DNA from 2 places in the Bradyrhizobium sp. HKCCYLRH2047 genome. Region 2 is predicted to be linked to the other one. Evidence: predicted binding sites of a transcription regulator. Region 2 holds the regulator's gene; the other holds the start of a gene.
The links. Region 2 encodes LexA, which represses DNA repair genes until DNA is damaged. Its sites were predicted from a motif close to TGTTCNNNNTGTGTTCNG; they were not measured.
Positions count from the first base shown of each region.

Region 1: the regulator LexA is predicted to act here: its motif matches at 4,821-4,838, upstream of ACQR1D_RS28615 (PA0069 family radical SAM protein).

Region 1 is NZ_JBNPUM010000016.1:64,940-72,740, reverse strand. Features, by position in the region: gene ACQR1D_RS28635 (hypothetical protein) at 1-1,109, opposite strand, end outside; gene ACQR1D_RS28630 (MBOAT family O-acyltransferase) at 1,163-2,731, opposite strand; partial or broken gene ACQR1D_RS28625 (ribonuclease HII) at 2,870-3,096, opposite strand; gene ACQR1D_RS28620 (hypothetical protein) at 3,083-3,283, opposite strand; gene ACQR1D_RS28615 (PA0069 family radical SAM protein) at 3,621-4,799, opposite strand; gene ACQR1D_RS28610 (phosphoketolase family protein) at 4,988-7,405, shown strand; gene ACQR1D_RS28605 (hypothetical protein) at 7,512-7,801, shown strand, end outside.
Region 2 is NZ_JBNPUM010000006.1:143,990-151,790, reverse strand. Features, by position in the region: gene ACQR1D_RS16410 (MBL fold metallo-hydrolase) at 1-271, opposite strand, end outside; gene ACQR1D_RS16405 (LysR family transcriptional regulator) at 356-1,309, shown strand; gene ACQR1D_RS16400 (molybdopterin molybdotransferase MoeA) at 1,523-2,734, shown strand; gene lexA (transcriptional repressor LexA) at 2,940-3,638, shown strand; gene ACQR1D_RS16390 (hypothetical protein) at 3,929-4,369, shown strand; gene ACQR1D_RS16385 (hypothetical protein) at 4,545-4,802, shown strand; gene ACQR1D_RS16380 (ComEC/Rec2 family competence protein) at 4,757-7,060, opposite strand; gene ACQR1D_RS16375 (hypothetical protein) at 7,203-7,415, shown strand; gene ACQR1D_RS16370 (glutamine--tRNA ligase/YqeY domain fusion protein) at 7,446-7,801, opposite strand, start outside.

The DNA of each region.
Region 1 (7,801 bases), on a different contig from region 2:
GGCAGCGCCGCTGCGAACCCGGCAGTATCGCTTGCCTCAATCAAGGCGGCAACCATGCCGGCCTCGGATGGATGAGAGGTGTCGACGAAATTCTCGGGATCCTTTGACATGACGGCGCGGCTCAAATCGATGTGGACGATCCCCATTTCGGCGAACCTCTTTTTCATCGCCTCGCTCTCGAAATCGCGCCACGTTCCTGCGTAAGGTCTGTATCCCTCGTCGTGGTCGAGAAAATCGACGGTCGGCGCATAGATCGGAAACTGGATTCCAACCAGCAGAACGCCCTTGGCCTTGGCATCGGCCGCCATTCCCGCCAGCTCGGCGAGTTGCCCCTCATCAGCATGGGGCGCTCCGGGAATGGCATTGACCAAGCCATTTTTCAGATCGAGCATCACCTGCTTGGCGCCGTCATATTGCGCGACTTGGTAGATCAGCGATCCATCCCAACGAAAGCCGGCTCCGGTTCGCGCCGCGGTAACTCCGACCATGGTCAGATCCTCTCGCGGGTGCCTCGGATAGCGGCCGGCAAGGCACTCCCACAGAGCTTCGAGCCCATGACCGCTGGCATCCATCGCCTGACCGATCAAGGAGCCGATCCCTCCGATGTGCGCCCCGATCGTGTAGCGGAACGCCCCTGCCCGCTTAGCCTCGATCGTCTGGTAGGAATTCGAGAGCTGGAAATAATCCATCGAGAAAATGACGACGCGGGGATGGGAGACCTCGGTGATCCTGTTTAGAAAATCGCGCAGCTGCGAAACCGTCCAGGCCGTCAGACAGGCGTTGTAGAACTTGTAGGGTCGGAACATCGCTGAGCGCAGCTGACTGCAGCGCGAATTTCCGATGGCGATGATCTCCGGCTGTTCGTCGGCAATCCGCTGCAGTTTGAAGGCAGCCCAGTTGCGTGCATCAGTGGGAAAGAAGACGACGGGCACGTTGCCCTGCTGCAGGCGGGCTGCAGCGGAGGGGGGGCGTCCCTCCAGCGTGGTCCAGCCGAGATATTCCATCAGCGCGATTTGGACGAGCGCAAACCCTGCCACCCATGCCAGGAAGCGACGACCTCGGCGCGCTCCCGTTTGCTGCTGCGTGGTTGACGTGACGGACAACTGCATGGCTTATCCTGCGGAGCTCATCGGTCGGACGGGCATGGCCAATGTGCACTCGGTCAGAAGTGGAAATAGAGCAGCGCGGCGCGATCGTTGCTCAAGAAGGCGACGACCGACCAGACGAGCAGACATGACACTGAGAGCGCCCAGGCCGGGGATAAGGACAGCTTGAGCGCCTCGGTCGAAGGCGCGATCTTGGGGTAGCCGCCGCCTTCGAACACCGGATTGAACCGCGACAGGGTTTGATTGCTGTTCGGCAACACCCAGACGATCAGGAAGAGCGCGAGCAGCAAGGCAATATCGGCAACCGTGATCGGCATCGCCCCGCCGGTGGTGAGAAGCGGGTCCGCCAGATGGCTTGGCCAGGCGCTGCTCGCCAGCGTGGCCCCGGTCCACTCTGAACGCCCGAGCAATGTCCCGAGCATCGCGAACGCGCGCCCCGGATTGCTGGCACGGAAGATTGCCCACCCGGCCGCGACCGCGAGGAACGTCAGTCCGAGCGCTATTGTAGGCCACCAGTCGGAGGCGAGCGCTGCCTTGCGATAACGTCCGCCGAAGTTTCGCCAAGCGTGGTTCACGACCAGCAGAACGCCGTGATACAGGCCGAACATAGCAAATGTCAGGTGATCGCCGTGCCAGATGCCCATAAGGAACATCACGAGCGTGGTCGGATAGGCGATGCGCCAGACGAATTGCTTGACCGCGCTGGCCTTGGCTCCGATCTTGCGCGCCATGGTCAGAGTGACCGTATTGTAGACGTAGATCGTCAGAAAGCGTGTCAATGAGACGTGCCAGCGCTGCCAGAAATCGACCATGCTGCGCGCCTTGAAGGGGGAATGGAAATTGGCTGGCAACTCCACACCGAGCAGACGCGCGACGCCGATAGCCGCGTCGCTGTAGCCCGAGAAGTCGAAATACACCTGGAATCCGTAGGCGATCATACCGATCCAGGCACCGGTCACGGGAATCGGTTGCTCGGCAAGCCAAGGCACAAAGACCTTGTCGGCCACAGCTGCGATCGCGGGCGAGATCATCAGGTTCTTGAACATCCCGATGCCGATCAGTGCCAGCCCAATGGACCAGTCAACGCTGGTCGTACGACCGAGCCGGTCCTGGCTCATCATCGCCTCGTAGCGGATCAGCGGGCCGCACAAGATCGCCGGAAAAAACAATGCATAGCACAATAGGTCCAGCGGAGAGCGCGCGACCTCGCCGCCGGCGTGTGCATCCACGAGATGCGACACCAGGCGGAAGACGATGAAGGAGAGCCCAAGCGGAAAGCCAAGTCCCAGTTCAACGGAATAGGTCGGGCCCAGTCCGGCGATAATGGCACCAAGATATTTGTACGCAGCAAGCAGTCCGAGATCGAGCGTCAAGCCACAGATCAGAAGCGTGGATTTTCTGTGGTGTGGTGACAGCACGATTGCACGCCCCAGCACCCAGTTGATTGCGACCAAACCGAGACAAATCGGCAACCCGTGCGGATCAAATCCATAGTAAACGATCGTCGAGCCGATCGCCACGATTCCACGACGGACCTCAACACTGGCCCGGCTCGTCAGCCTGAGGGCAAGCGAGACTGCCGACAACACCAAGATAAACAGGGTGAAGTAGTCAGAATTGTGCATCGCGTGTCCATGTCCCCCGGGGCACACTCGTCAGCTGGCAGGCACCTCCCTAGCGTCCCAGCCCGCTCGACACAACTTCGTTTCGGGCTCTTGGGAACAATTCACTTGAAGCGAACTTCCGCCCCTATCGCCCTGCAACTCGAACACCGCCTGGCGGTGCTCCGCGGTCAACCGCTTGGAATCGTTGAGGCCCTTCGGGATAAGCGCGGGATCGAGAATGACGGCGGCGGCAGCAGCGCGCGCTCGCGCCGGAAGCTCGGCGGCGCCACAGCGATGACGCCCTTGCCGAGCTTGGCGGAGGTCTTGCCTGTGGCACTCTGCGGCGCAGCCTTGGTCACGGCCTTTGCAGCGTCACTCTTCACCACGGCACCGCTCGCGGCCCTCACCCTGCCCGGCTTCTTTGAATGACGGCGGCGGCAGCAGCGCGCGCTCGCGCCGGAAGCTCGGCGGCGCCACAGCGATGACGCCCTTGCCGAGCTTGGCGGAGGTCTTGCCTGTGGCACTCTGCGGCGCAGCCTTGGTCACGGCCTTTGCAGCGTCACTCTTCACCACGGCACCGCTCGCGGCCCTCACCCTGCCCGGCTTCTTTGACTGATCGCGAATCATGGCCGGCATGGTGCGAAACCGCCGGCGGCGGCCAACCCGAACGGACCTCAATTCCCTGCTATTCAAAAGCCGCGACCGCGCCTCTTGACCTCGCAGAGCTGATAGAGGCAGGCGGCTCGACGGCTTGCCCCTCTTTCCAACCACTGGAAAGTTCCTGCGTTTTCGACCGCAACCGCCAGACGCAGATAGTCTCCAGTGGCAGGCGCCGCATGACTATCGCCCCAACACCCCGGCCGCAAACACTTCGTGGACGTCGATGGCAGCAATTCAATGCAGCTTGACGCTAGAACAAACTCAACTGCTGCCCGCCGCCCTTTGGCCGGACGAAATGATCGGTCGTCAGCTTGGTCCGGCGCTTGTTCAGCCCCAGCTTTTCGCAGGCGATCTCGAAGCGGCGGCCGATCATCCAGGCCATCGGGCCTGTCCCCTTCATCCGCGTGCCCCATTGCGAGTCGTAATCGCGGCCGCCGCGCATGTCGCGGATCAGGGTGAAGACGTGGCGGTAGCGGTCGGGATAATGCTCGAGCAGCCATTCGCGGAACAGGTCGCGCACCTCCAGCGGCAGCCGCAGCAGCACATAGGAGGCTTCCTTGACCCCGGCATGGGCGGCGGCATCGAGGATGCGCTCGATCTCGCTGTCATTGAGCGCCGGGATCACCGGCGCCACCATCACCGTCGTCGGGATGCCAGCCTTGGACAGCGCCTGCAGCGCCTCCAGCCGCTTCGATGGCGTCGACGCCCGCGGCTCCATGGTGCGCGCCAGCTTCGGATCCAGCGTGGTCACTGATATCGCGACCTTCGCCAGGTTCTTCTTGGCCATCCGCGCCAGGATGTCGGCATCACGCATCACCAGCGCCGACTTCGTGACGATCCCGACGGGATGGCCAACCTTTTCCAGCACCTCGAGGATGCCGCGCATGATCTTCCGCTCGCGCTCGATCGGCTGGTAGGGATCGGTGTTGGTCCCGATCGCGATCATCCGCGGCTCGTAGCCGCTGGCCGCGAGCTCCTTCTCCAGGAGCGCGGGCGCATCCGGCTTCACGAACAGCTTGGATTCGAAGTCGAGGCCAGGCGACAGCCCGAGAAACGCATGGGTCGGGCGCGCGAAGCAGTAGACACAGCCGTGCTCGCAGCCGCGATACGGATTGATCGAGCGATCGAAACCGATGTCCGGCGAGTCGTTGCGGGTGATGACCTTGCGCGAGGTATCGGTCGCGACCGTGGTCTTGAACGGCGGCAGGTCTTCGAGGCTCTGCCAGCCGTCGTCGAAGACAACGCGCGCCTCCGCCTCGTAGCGGCCGCTCGCATTGGATTGTGCACCCCGGCCGCGGCGCCGGCCCCGTTCGATGGCGACCGCGAGTTCCGGGAAGTCCTTGTCAGGACCGAAAGAAGGCGCGCCCGCCGGCTCGGAGGGCACCGGGACCGGCGGGCGCTTGAGGGCATGTGAAGATGCTCGGCTCATGGCCAAGACATAGCACACAAAAAGAACATTACAAGAACAAAAGAGAACATCTGCGTGGTGGTTCTGAGCCGGCGCAAGGCCAACCATCACATTCCCGTTCTATCCTCGCAGCGCACTGGAACGGGACGGTGCGGCGTTACTCTAATGCACTCTCCCGCGGGCGCGAAGCGGACGGCAAGCGAGGTTACATGAACATCACGTCTTCCCACCAGACGATCCCGGCCGATGACCTCGACCTGCTCGACCGCTACTGGCGTGCGGCCAATTATCTCTCGGTCGGGCAGATCTATCTGCTCGACAACCCGCTGCTGCGCGAGCCGCTGAAAGCGGAGCACGTCAAGCCGCGCCTGCTCGGCCACTGGGGGACGACGCCCGGACTGAATTTCATCTACGCCCATCTCAATCGCGCCATCCAGGCCCAGGATCTCAGCGTCATCTATATCTGCGGTCCCGGCCATGGCGGTCCGGGCATGGTCGCAAACACCTATCTCGAAGGCACATACAGCGAGATCTATCCGGATATCACGGGCGATGCCGATGGCCTGCGCAAGCTGTTCCGGCAGTTCTCCTTCCCTGGCGGCATTCCGAGCCATGCGGCGCCGGAAACGCCGGGCTCGATCCATGAAGGCGGCGAGCTCGGCTACGCGCTGGTGCACGCCTATGGCGCGGCGTTCGATAATCCCGATCTGATCGTGGCCTGCGTGGTCGGCGACGGCGAGGCCGAGACCGGCCCGCTCGCCGCGTCCTGGCATTCGAACAAGTTCCTGAACCCGGCCCATGACGGCGCGGTGCTGCCGATCCTGCATCTCAACGGCTACAAGATCGCCAATCCCACCGTGCTCGGCCGCATGGGCGACGCCGAGCTCAAATGCCTGTTCGAAGGTTACGGTTATGAGCCGCTGTTCGTCGAAGGCGCCGAGCCCAAGGCGATGCATCGGCAGATGGCGGACGCGCTCGATGTCGCGCTCGCAAGCATCCGCTCGATCCAGCAGAATGCGCGTCAGCCGGATGCAACGATCCAACGGCCGCGCTGGCCGATGATCGTGCTGCGCAGCCCGAAGGGCTGGACGGGCCCGAAGGAGGTCGACGGACTCAAGGTCGAAGGTTTCTGGCGTGCCCACCAGGTGCCGATCGCCAATCCGCGCGGCAAGCCGGAGCATCTCGCGCTGCTCGAAGCCTGGCTGAAGAGCTACGAGCCGGACACATTGTTCGACGCGCAGGGCCGGCTGATGCCGGAGCTGCAGGCGCTGGCGCCGAAGGGCGCGCGGCGCATGGGCGCCAACCCGCACGCCAATGGCGGCTTGCTCAAGCGTGAGCTCAAGCTCCCAAACTACCAGCATTTTGCGGTCGACGTGTCCTCTCCGGGACAGACCATCGCTGAAGCCACGCGCGAACTCGGCAAGTTCCTGCGCGACGTGATCACGCTGAATGCAGAGACACGCAACTTCCGCATCATGGGCCCGGACGAAACCGCCTCGAACCGGCTCGATGCCGTGTTCGAGGTCACCGAGCGGGTGTGGATGGAGGGCATCGAGCCCTACGACGTCCACCTCGCCCATGACGGCCGCGTCATGGAGGTGCTGAGCGAGCACCTCTGCCAGGGCTGGCTGGAAGGCTATCTGCTCACCGGCCGCCACGGCCTGTTCTCCTGCTACGAGGCGTTCATCCACATCGTCGATTCGATGTTCAACCAGCACGCCAAATGGCTGAAAGTGTCACGCGAGCTGCCGTGGCGGCGCCCGGTCGCGTCGCTGAACTATCTCCTGACCTCGCATGTCTGGCGGCAGGACCATAACGGCTTCAGCCACCAGGATCCGGGCTTCGTCGACCTCGTCGCCAACAAGAAGGCGGACATCGTCCGCATCTACTTCCCGCCGGACGCCAACACGCTGCTGTGGATCGCCGACCACTGCCTGCGCACCTATGACCGCATCAACGTCATCGTCGCCGGCAAGCAGCCTGCGCCGCAATGGCTGTCGATGCAGGATGCGGCCATCCATTGCGACGCCGGCATCGGCATCTGGTCGTGGGCCGGCACCGAGCCCGCCGACGAGGAGCCCGACGTGGTGATGGCCTGCGCCGGAGACGTCCCGACTTTGGAAACGCTCGCTGCCGTCGATCTGCTGCGCAAGGAATTGCCCGACCTCAAGATCCGCGTCGTCAACGTCGTTGACCTCATGACCCTGCAGCCGAAGCAGGACCATCCGCACGGCCTCAGCGACCGCGACTTCGACAGCCTGTTCACGACCGACAAGCCGGTGATCTTCGCCTATCACGGCTATCCGTATCTCATCCATCGTCTCACCTACAGCCGCACCAACCATGCCGGCATGCACGTGCGCGGCTTCATCGAGGAAGGCACCACGACGACTCCGTTCGACATGGTCGTGCTCAACGAGCTCGACCGTTTCCACCTCGCCATCGAGGCGATCGAGCGCGTGCCCGGCCTCAGTGTGTCGGCGGCCCATGTGAAGCAGAAATTCCGCGACGCACTGATCGAGCATGCCCGCTACATCCGGGCGCATGGCGAGGACATGCCCGAGATCCGCGACTGGGTCTGGCCGAACAGCACCGGCGACACCACGCCGACACAGGCAGGCGACTGACGTCGCCCGCACACCTTGTATGACGGTTCGATGAATGATCCAACGCAAGGACTTGCGTGCGGTGCTGAGGCACGGTGACGGCATCGGAAACCTGATCGATGCCGTCATGAAATCCCAGATCATCAAGGAGCTCGGCGAAGCCGACATCCTGCTGCCGTCACTGATTGCCGACGGTCTCGCTGCCAACGACCGTGTCAAGGTGCGCATGAGCGCGCTGCAGGCCGCCGCCCAGCACGCTCAGGCGCCGGAACAGCGGCCGACCGATCTCTCGACCGAGTGCCGCGCCGCGCGCATCGCACCGGCTGATCTCGCGAGCCTGATCGGCGGCGCGCATCGCACCGCGACCGGACGCCTTGCCGCTCCCGGTCTCGCCGCGCTGATCGGTGATATCGAAAA
Region 2 (7,801 bases):
CGGCCGCGCCGGGCCGCTCCTTGTCGTTGCCGGTGGCCGTGTCGATCAGCACCACGCGCTCCGGCGTCCGCACCAGCCAGCTATGGATGCTCAGGCGCAGCGATCCCGTGCGCGGATCGACCGATCCCGGCCCGAAACGGCCGCGTTCGCGGGCAATGCTGGCGGCGTCCACGCCTGGAAACAGAAACTCGCCCTCGACCGCATCGAGACCGATCTCGAAAATCCTGCTGATGGTGGCGTCCCCGACGCGATAGGTCGTGATGTCCTGCATGTTTGGCGGCCTCGATCCGAACGGTGATCTTGTCTGGGCCGAGATCTACGATTAGGTCATGCATTCCTCAAATCGATCCAACTCATGCAGTCCATCGATCATTTCGATCTTCGCTCCTTCGACCTCAATCTGCTGGTCGCGTTCGACGCGCTGATGCAGGAGCGCAGCGTGACACGCGCGGCGGCGCGCCTGAAGGTGGGGCAGCCGGCGATGAGCCATTCGCTGTCGACGCTTCGCGTGCTGCTGCAGGATGAGCTGTTCGTCCGCGTCGGCACGATCATGCAGCCGACCCCCAAGGCTGCGGTGCTGGCCGGACCGGTTCGGGCGGCGTTGGCTCAGATGCAGGCTGCGTTGCACGCCGCACCGGAGTTCGACCCAGCGACCGAGCAGCGCACCATCCGCTTGGGATTCTCGAGCGAGGTCGAGCTGCTGCTGATCCCCGAACTCACGGCGGAGCTGCGTCGAACGGCGCCCGGCGTGCGGCTTCTCAGCCGTCCGACCGAACGCAACGAGGTGCATCGTCTGCTCGACGAGGGCGCCTTGGATGTCGGCGTCGGCTGCTTCGAGGCGGTGGCGCTGCGGCACCGATCCCAGTTCCTGTTCGAGCAGGCGCTGAGCTGCGTCTACAATCCAAAGCGCATCGCGATGAAAACACCGATCGGCCTGGATGCCTATCTGTCGCTTCCGCACGCACTGGTGACGCTGACCAACAGCCTGCAGGGCTGCCTGGAGGCGGCGCTGGATGAGATCGGCACCGAGCTCAACGTGGTCTCGGCCTCCTCGGATTTCCTCAGCGTGCTGGCGACGGTGGCCGCGTCACCGGTGATCACCACGATCCCGACCCGGATGGCAAGGCTCTACGGACCCCGGTTTGGGCTGGCGCTCTGTCCGGCGCCGTTGAAGTTGCGGCTGCCGGCGGTCTCGATGGTCTGGCCGCTGCAGCTCGACCGCGATGCCGCATCGGTCTGGCTGCGGAACATGGTGGCAAACATCCTGCACACCACCGAGCGCGCCGCCTGTCGCGCGGCTGCCGGATAGCTCCGTCTGGACTCCGTGTGCACGTGAGCAGATCGCGACTGCCCCCCCCGGCATGATTGCAGAGTTTCTCGCGCGATCGTGAGGCGGCGGGCCACGCGACGCACCTTCAGACGATCGGAAAGCCGGGAGCGGCTTAGGCTCTTGGCCACCCCGTGCGCGTTCGGTTAGAAGGCGATTCAGTCGATCTGCCCGTCTTCGTCCGAAGGTAATCCCATGGCCCTGATGCCGGTCTCCGATGCGTTGTCCGCGGTGCTCGCCGGCACCGAGCCGCTGGCTGAGGAAATGGTCGGGCTGGACGAGGCCTATCACCGCATCCTGGCCCGCGACCTCGCGGCGCTGCGGACGCAGCCGCCCGAGGCGATGTCGGCGATGGATGGCTATGCGGTGCGCGCGGCCGACGCAGCCAAGGCCAAGGCGCGGCTGAAGGTGATCGGCGAGGTCGCGGCGGGACGGCCGTTCGATCGCGTGGTCGGGCCCGGCGAGGCGGCGCGGATCTTCACCGGCGGCGTTGTCCCCGCAGGCGCCGACGCGGTGGTGATCCAGGAGGACACGATCGCCGAGGACGGCCATGTCGTGATCACCGAGGCCGCGATCACAGGCCGGCACATCCGGCCGGCCGGCGTCGACTTCCACCAGGGCATGGTGCTGCTGAAGGCCGGGCGCCGGCTCAGCGACCGCGACCTATCCCTGGCGGCCAGCATGAATCATCCGGCGCTGCCGGTGCGGCGGCGGCCGAAGGTGGCGCTGCTCGCCACCGGCGACGAGCTGGTGATGCCGGGCTCGACGCCCGGCCCGGGGCAGATCGTCTATTCCAACGGCTACGCGCTGCGGGCGCTGGTGCGCAGCGAGGGCGCGACGCCGATCGATCTCGGCATCGCCGCGGATACGATGGCGGCGACGGTCGCTGGAATCCGGCGCGCCCGCGCGGCAGAGGCCGACGTCCTGATCACGACCGGCGGCGCCTCGGTCGGCGATCACGACCTGGTCAAGCAGGCGCTGGAGGCCGAGGGCGTCGAAATGGCGTTCTGGAAGATCGCGATGCGGCCGGGCAAGCCGATGATGCACGGACGGCTCGGCGACATCAGGGTGATCGGACTGCCCGGCAATCCGGTGTCGTCCTATGTCTGCGCCATCCTGTTCATGGTGCCGCTGATTCGGCGCCTGCTCGGCCGCGACGAGGCCGTGATGCCGCGCGAGACCGCCCTGCTCGGCCGCGAGTTGGGGGCGAACGATTCGCGCGAGGACTATCTGCGGGCGCAGCTCAAGGAGCGCGCCGACGGCACCCTGGTCGCAACACCGGTGACGCAGCAGGATTCGTCGCTGCTCGGCAATCTCGCGCTGTCGCAGGCGCTGGTGATCCGGCCGGCGTTTGCGCCGAAGGCGCCTGCCGGCAGCCCGTGCGAGATCCTGCGCCTGCCGAACTGAGCCGCTTCCCCGGTAAAGCCCGGTCCGTTCATCATATTTTTAGGATTGCGGAACACACATCGAACATATAGTGTCCGTTCATGATTTGTTTTTAGTATGTTGCGGGCGACGCGATGACGGTCCGACTCCAGGGCGCTCTCAGCCGGCTTGTGCTCAAGGCGCAGCTCCTGGACTCGGACAACAACAAACCGGGGACCAGGTCGAAATGCTGACGCGCAAACAGTACGAACTTCTGCGGTTCATCAACGAGCGGCTCAAGGAAGCCGGCGTGCCGCCGTCCTTCGACGAGATGAAGGATGCGCTCGATCTGCGTTCGAAGTCCGGCATTCATCGCCTGATTACGGCGCTCGAGGAGCGCGGCTTCATCCGCCGGCTGCCGAATCGCGCCCGCGCGATCGAGGTGATCAAGCTGCCCGAGCTGTCGCAGGCCGCGGGCAACCGTCGCGGCTTCACGCCGTCGGTGATCGAAGGCAATCTCGGCAAGGTGCGCACCAGCACTCCCGCGCTAGACGATGGCGAGCGCCCTGTCGCGGTGCCGGTGATGGGCCGCATCGCCGCCGGTACCCCGATCGAGGCGCTGCAGACGCGCAGCCACACCATCAGCGTGCCTGCGGACATGCTCGGCAACGGCGATCACTATGCGCTCGAGGTGCGCGGCGACTCTATGGTCGATGCCGGCATCCTCGACGGTGACATGGCGCTGATCCAGCGCAACGAGACCGCCGACACCGGCGACATCGTGGTGGCGCTGATCGACGATGAGGAAGCGACCTTGAAGCGCTTCCGCCGTCGCGGCGCATCGATCGCGCTCGAGCCGGCCAACACCGCCTACGAGGTGCGCATCCTGCCGCCGAACCGGGTGAAGATCCAAGGCAAGCTGGTCGGGCTGTACCGCAAGTACTGATCGCGAATGGGATCGGTCGCTCGGCGGCGGGCGCACGCGCTGTCGCCGCCGAGCGAGAAGCCAGCCAAGCTGGAAGCAGCCAGCAAAATACGCCACACGCGAATGCACTTCATGATGTGCAGCGCGGCATGCTCAAACGCTTGTGATCGGCCGCGGGCACACGCGATGCAGATCAGCGCAGAATTGCCGCGAAGCGCGCGCTAACATCACCATCGATGTCCACTCTGATAGAGGCCTGCGCCTGTCCGGGGGGAGCGTGGGTCGGCTATCTCTCAACGAGGAGCGATCCGATGTGTGACTACAGCCTCCATGCGGTTGCGTCCCGTCCCGCCAAGGTCGGCGAGACGTTGATCTCGATGACCTTCCGTGGCACCGCCACCCGCGGCTTCGCGTTGGAGAGCGAGCCGACCGTCGCAGTCTGCATGCTGCCCGGCACCGAGTTGGCCTTCGCCGAGGACGTCCGCTACGACAGCCGCTGGCTCTGGACCCGGACGATCCGCGAGCGCGTCGCGAAGTTCAACAGCATCGAGACGCACATTCCCGATCGCCATCACGACGCGATCGAGTTCGCCGACGGCCGCCACGTGCTGGTGACCCAGCTCTGCGAGGGCCAGCGCGTCACCGTGCTGCAATTGCCGGTCAGCAAGCAGCCGGCAGAGCGTCGCCCGGACATCGGCGAGGACGTGCCGACGTCGCAGGCCACACCGATTCGCCGCATCAGCATCACCTGAGGGCCTGCGCGTCGGCATTTCTGTCGGTCATGAGCGCGCTTTCGAAGGTGGGAGACTTGGTCAACTTGGGTTCTGCAAGCGCAAAGTCCTCTCGGGCGAATCTCACGCCCCGGCATCGCATCGGATAGGAAAGACATCCCTCGGCCGGCATTGTGTGCCGGGGGAGCTTGCCGCCGTGGTCAACAAGATCGATTGGAACAAGGCCGGACGGATCACCGAGCCCGGCCGCTATATGCTTGCGTTCGGCTGGCTGACGGTCACGGCTGATGACATCGCCATCTGGCAACGCTATCCGGGCACCGCGTTCACGCTGGTCGAAGGCCCCTCGCTGTTCGATGGACCTGGTGACACCGAGTATCATCTCGGCACGTTCGAGCTGCCCGGCGCTCAATCCTGCTCGCCCTGCTCCGTCTCCGGCGGCGTCGCGTCCTGAAGCGGCGCGGCCGGCGCACGCGGCGTCAGCGTCGTGTCGAACGCGCCGGCCTCGGCGGGCGCCGGCCACCATGGGCGGTCGGTGCCGCCGGCGCGCGCCGGCGTCACGGTGAAGCCCTTGCCCCGCTGCACCAGCATCAAGGCGCCCTGCTGCCGCAGCCGTTCGCGATCGATCACGGCCGCCGCGCAGGATGACGGCGCGGCGCGCGCGGTGACGATCAGCGCGGCACGGGTGCAATCATCGGCGAGCGCCTCGGCGCGCAGGGTCAGGGCGGCGAAGCGGCCGTCGGCCATCGCGACCACGCAGCCCGCCTCGTCGCAGGAGACGCCATCGGCGAGCGACGGATCCGCCGGCAGCCGGGCATCGGCGTCGGCCGCGAGCCACTCCTTGGTGGCGAACACGTCCTTCCCCGTGCGCATCACATGCAGGCGCCCGTCACGGCTTCGCACCGCCACCGCGCGCCCGTCACCGGCGATCAGCACGTCGGGCAGCGGCGTCGTGGCGGCCCACGCGGTGGCCACCACGAGCCCGACGGCGCCCGACCAGCGCAGCGGTGTGCGCAGCAGGCCGATCACGATGACGCCGAGGCTGGCGAGGATCAGCGGGCCGATGCCGAAGGCCGGGATGCGCCCGACCGCGCCGGGCAGCGCCGCCACCCAGCGCGTCACCGCGATCATCCAGTCGATGCCGAGGCCCATCAGCGTCCACCAGACGCCGTCCAGGCCGAACGGCGCCGCCACCAGGCCCATCAGGCCGGCGGGCATCACCAGCGCCGAGACCACCGGCATCGCCGCGAGATTGGCGAGCACGCCATACGGCGTGACACGATGGAAATGGAAGGCGGCATAGGGCGTGGTCGCGAGCCCGGCGATCAGCGAGGCCAGCAGCAGCATCGCGAGCTCGCGCCCGCCCCACAGCGCGACGCGCTGCGTCGTGGAGCTGTCCGGCGTCGCGAACAGCCTGGGCAGGCCGAACTGCACCAGCGCGACCAGGCCGAGCGTTGCCGCGAACGACATCTGGAAGCTCGGATGCACCAGCGCCTCGGGGGCTGCGATCAGCACGATCATCGCCGCGACCGCGAGCGTGCGGAAGGTGACGGCGCGGCGGTCGACCATGACCGCGATCAGCACCACGGCCGTCATGAAGAACGATCTCTGGGTCGCGACCTCCGCGCCTGAGAGCAACAGATAGAACGCCGCCGCGACCAGCGCCGCGGCCGCCGCCCATTTCTTGATCGGGAGGCTGACGGCAAGGCCGGGGATCAGCGCCAGCAGTGCGCGCACGGCAAGGAACACGACGCCGGCGACGACCGCCATGTGATAGCCGGAGATCGACAGCACATGGCCGAGGCCGGAGATGAACATCGCGTCGTTGACATCGGGCGTGATGGCGTCGCGCCGGCCGGTCAGCAGCGCGGTGGCAATCGCCCGCTCGTCGCCCGACAGCCGCCCGCGGATGCGCGTATCGATCGCATCGCGCAGGCCCTGCATGGCCGCCGCATAGCCCAGGCCGAAGCCGGCGGCCTGCGGCGGCGCCGCCGTCGTGATCGCGCCCATCACGAAGCCGGAGGCGCCGATGCCCTGGAAGAACATGTCGCGCGCGAAATCGTAGGATCCCGGCCGCACCGGGGCCATCGGCGGCAGCAGTCGCGCCTTGAGCTCCACGAAGCTGCCGACCTCGGGCGCCGCGCCCTTGCGCACCGCGAGCCGCACGCGCGCCAGCGTGATCGCGTTGCGCGGGCTCTCCATCGCGGTGATCCGCAGCACGATCCGATCGCTGCGCTCGCGGATGTCGCGCGCCTCGACGAAGCCGGACAGCGCCACCGAATACAGCGGCCGCGCCAGCACCGGATGCGCGACACGCGCGGTCTTGAGGGTCGCGGCGGCAAAGCCGCTCGCCGCCGCCCCGATCATCACGGCCGCCGGAAACAGCCGATGCCGTCGCATCATGATCGCAACGACGCAGAGCAGCGCCGCCGTGATGGCGGCGATCCAGAGCACAGGCTCGTGATCGGCGGTGAAATACAGCGCGATGCCGGCCCCGAATGCCACCGGCACCCAGGGCAGCAGCCGCCCCGCGCCGGCCTCCTCGGCCGCCCAGATCTTGAGGCGCGCGGCGAACGCCGATGACGCGCCGGGCCGGATCGCGGGCCAGCCGCCGGCCAGCGCGCCCCGCGGCGGCCAGACGTCGGCCATCACGCCCGCGATCCCGCGCCGCCCTCCTGGACGTCCTGCTGGCGGCCTGACCGGCTCCGCCATTGCCAACACCACCCGTGACCCGACCGGGCGGGAAGGCTATCGGAAGCTGCGCGAGGCCGCCTAGCAGAACGAAACGGGAATCCTGACTTTCTGCACGCGCACCTGGCTTGGAACTTTTCGCGTCGCACGCGCTTATCGGGGTATGGACGCTAAAGGTATTGACGACCCCTTCGCCGATCTCGCGCTCGAGAGGGCGATCCACCTCCGCTGGACTCTCCGGGACATCAAGGCCCACCGGCTCACGCTGTCGCCAGTCGCCGAGGAAGACCTCTCGCTCCTCGCCGAGCGCGGGCTCGTCGAACTCACCGACGGTGTGCCGACCCTGACGAACGCCGGCCAGGACGCGATCAGCTGAGCTGCAAGCGTCCCGCGGCTTCCGCTCGCCTCAGCCCTTGGCGACCTCCTTCGCAAACGTGTCGCGCAGGCCGATGGTACGATTGAACACGAGCTTGTCGGGCGTCGAGTCCGGATCGCGCACAAAGTAGCCCTGGCGCTCGAACTGCATCGGCGCGTCCGAATTGCTCGCGGCGATCGCCGGCTCGATGCGGGCGTCGGTCAGCACTTCCAACGAGTTGGGATTGAGGTCGGCCGTGAAGTCGGCGGCGTTCGGACTCGGATTGGCGAACAGCTGATTGTAGATGCGGATCTCGGCTTTCAGCGACTGCGCCGCCGGCAGCCAGTGCATCGTCGCCTTGACCTTGCGTCCGTCCGGCGCGTTGCCGCCCTTGGTCGCCGGATCAT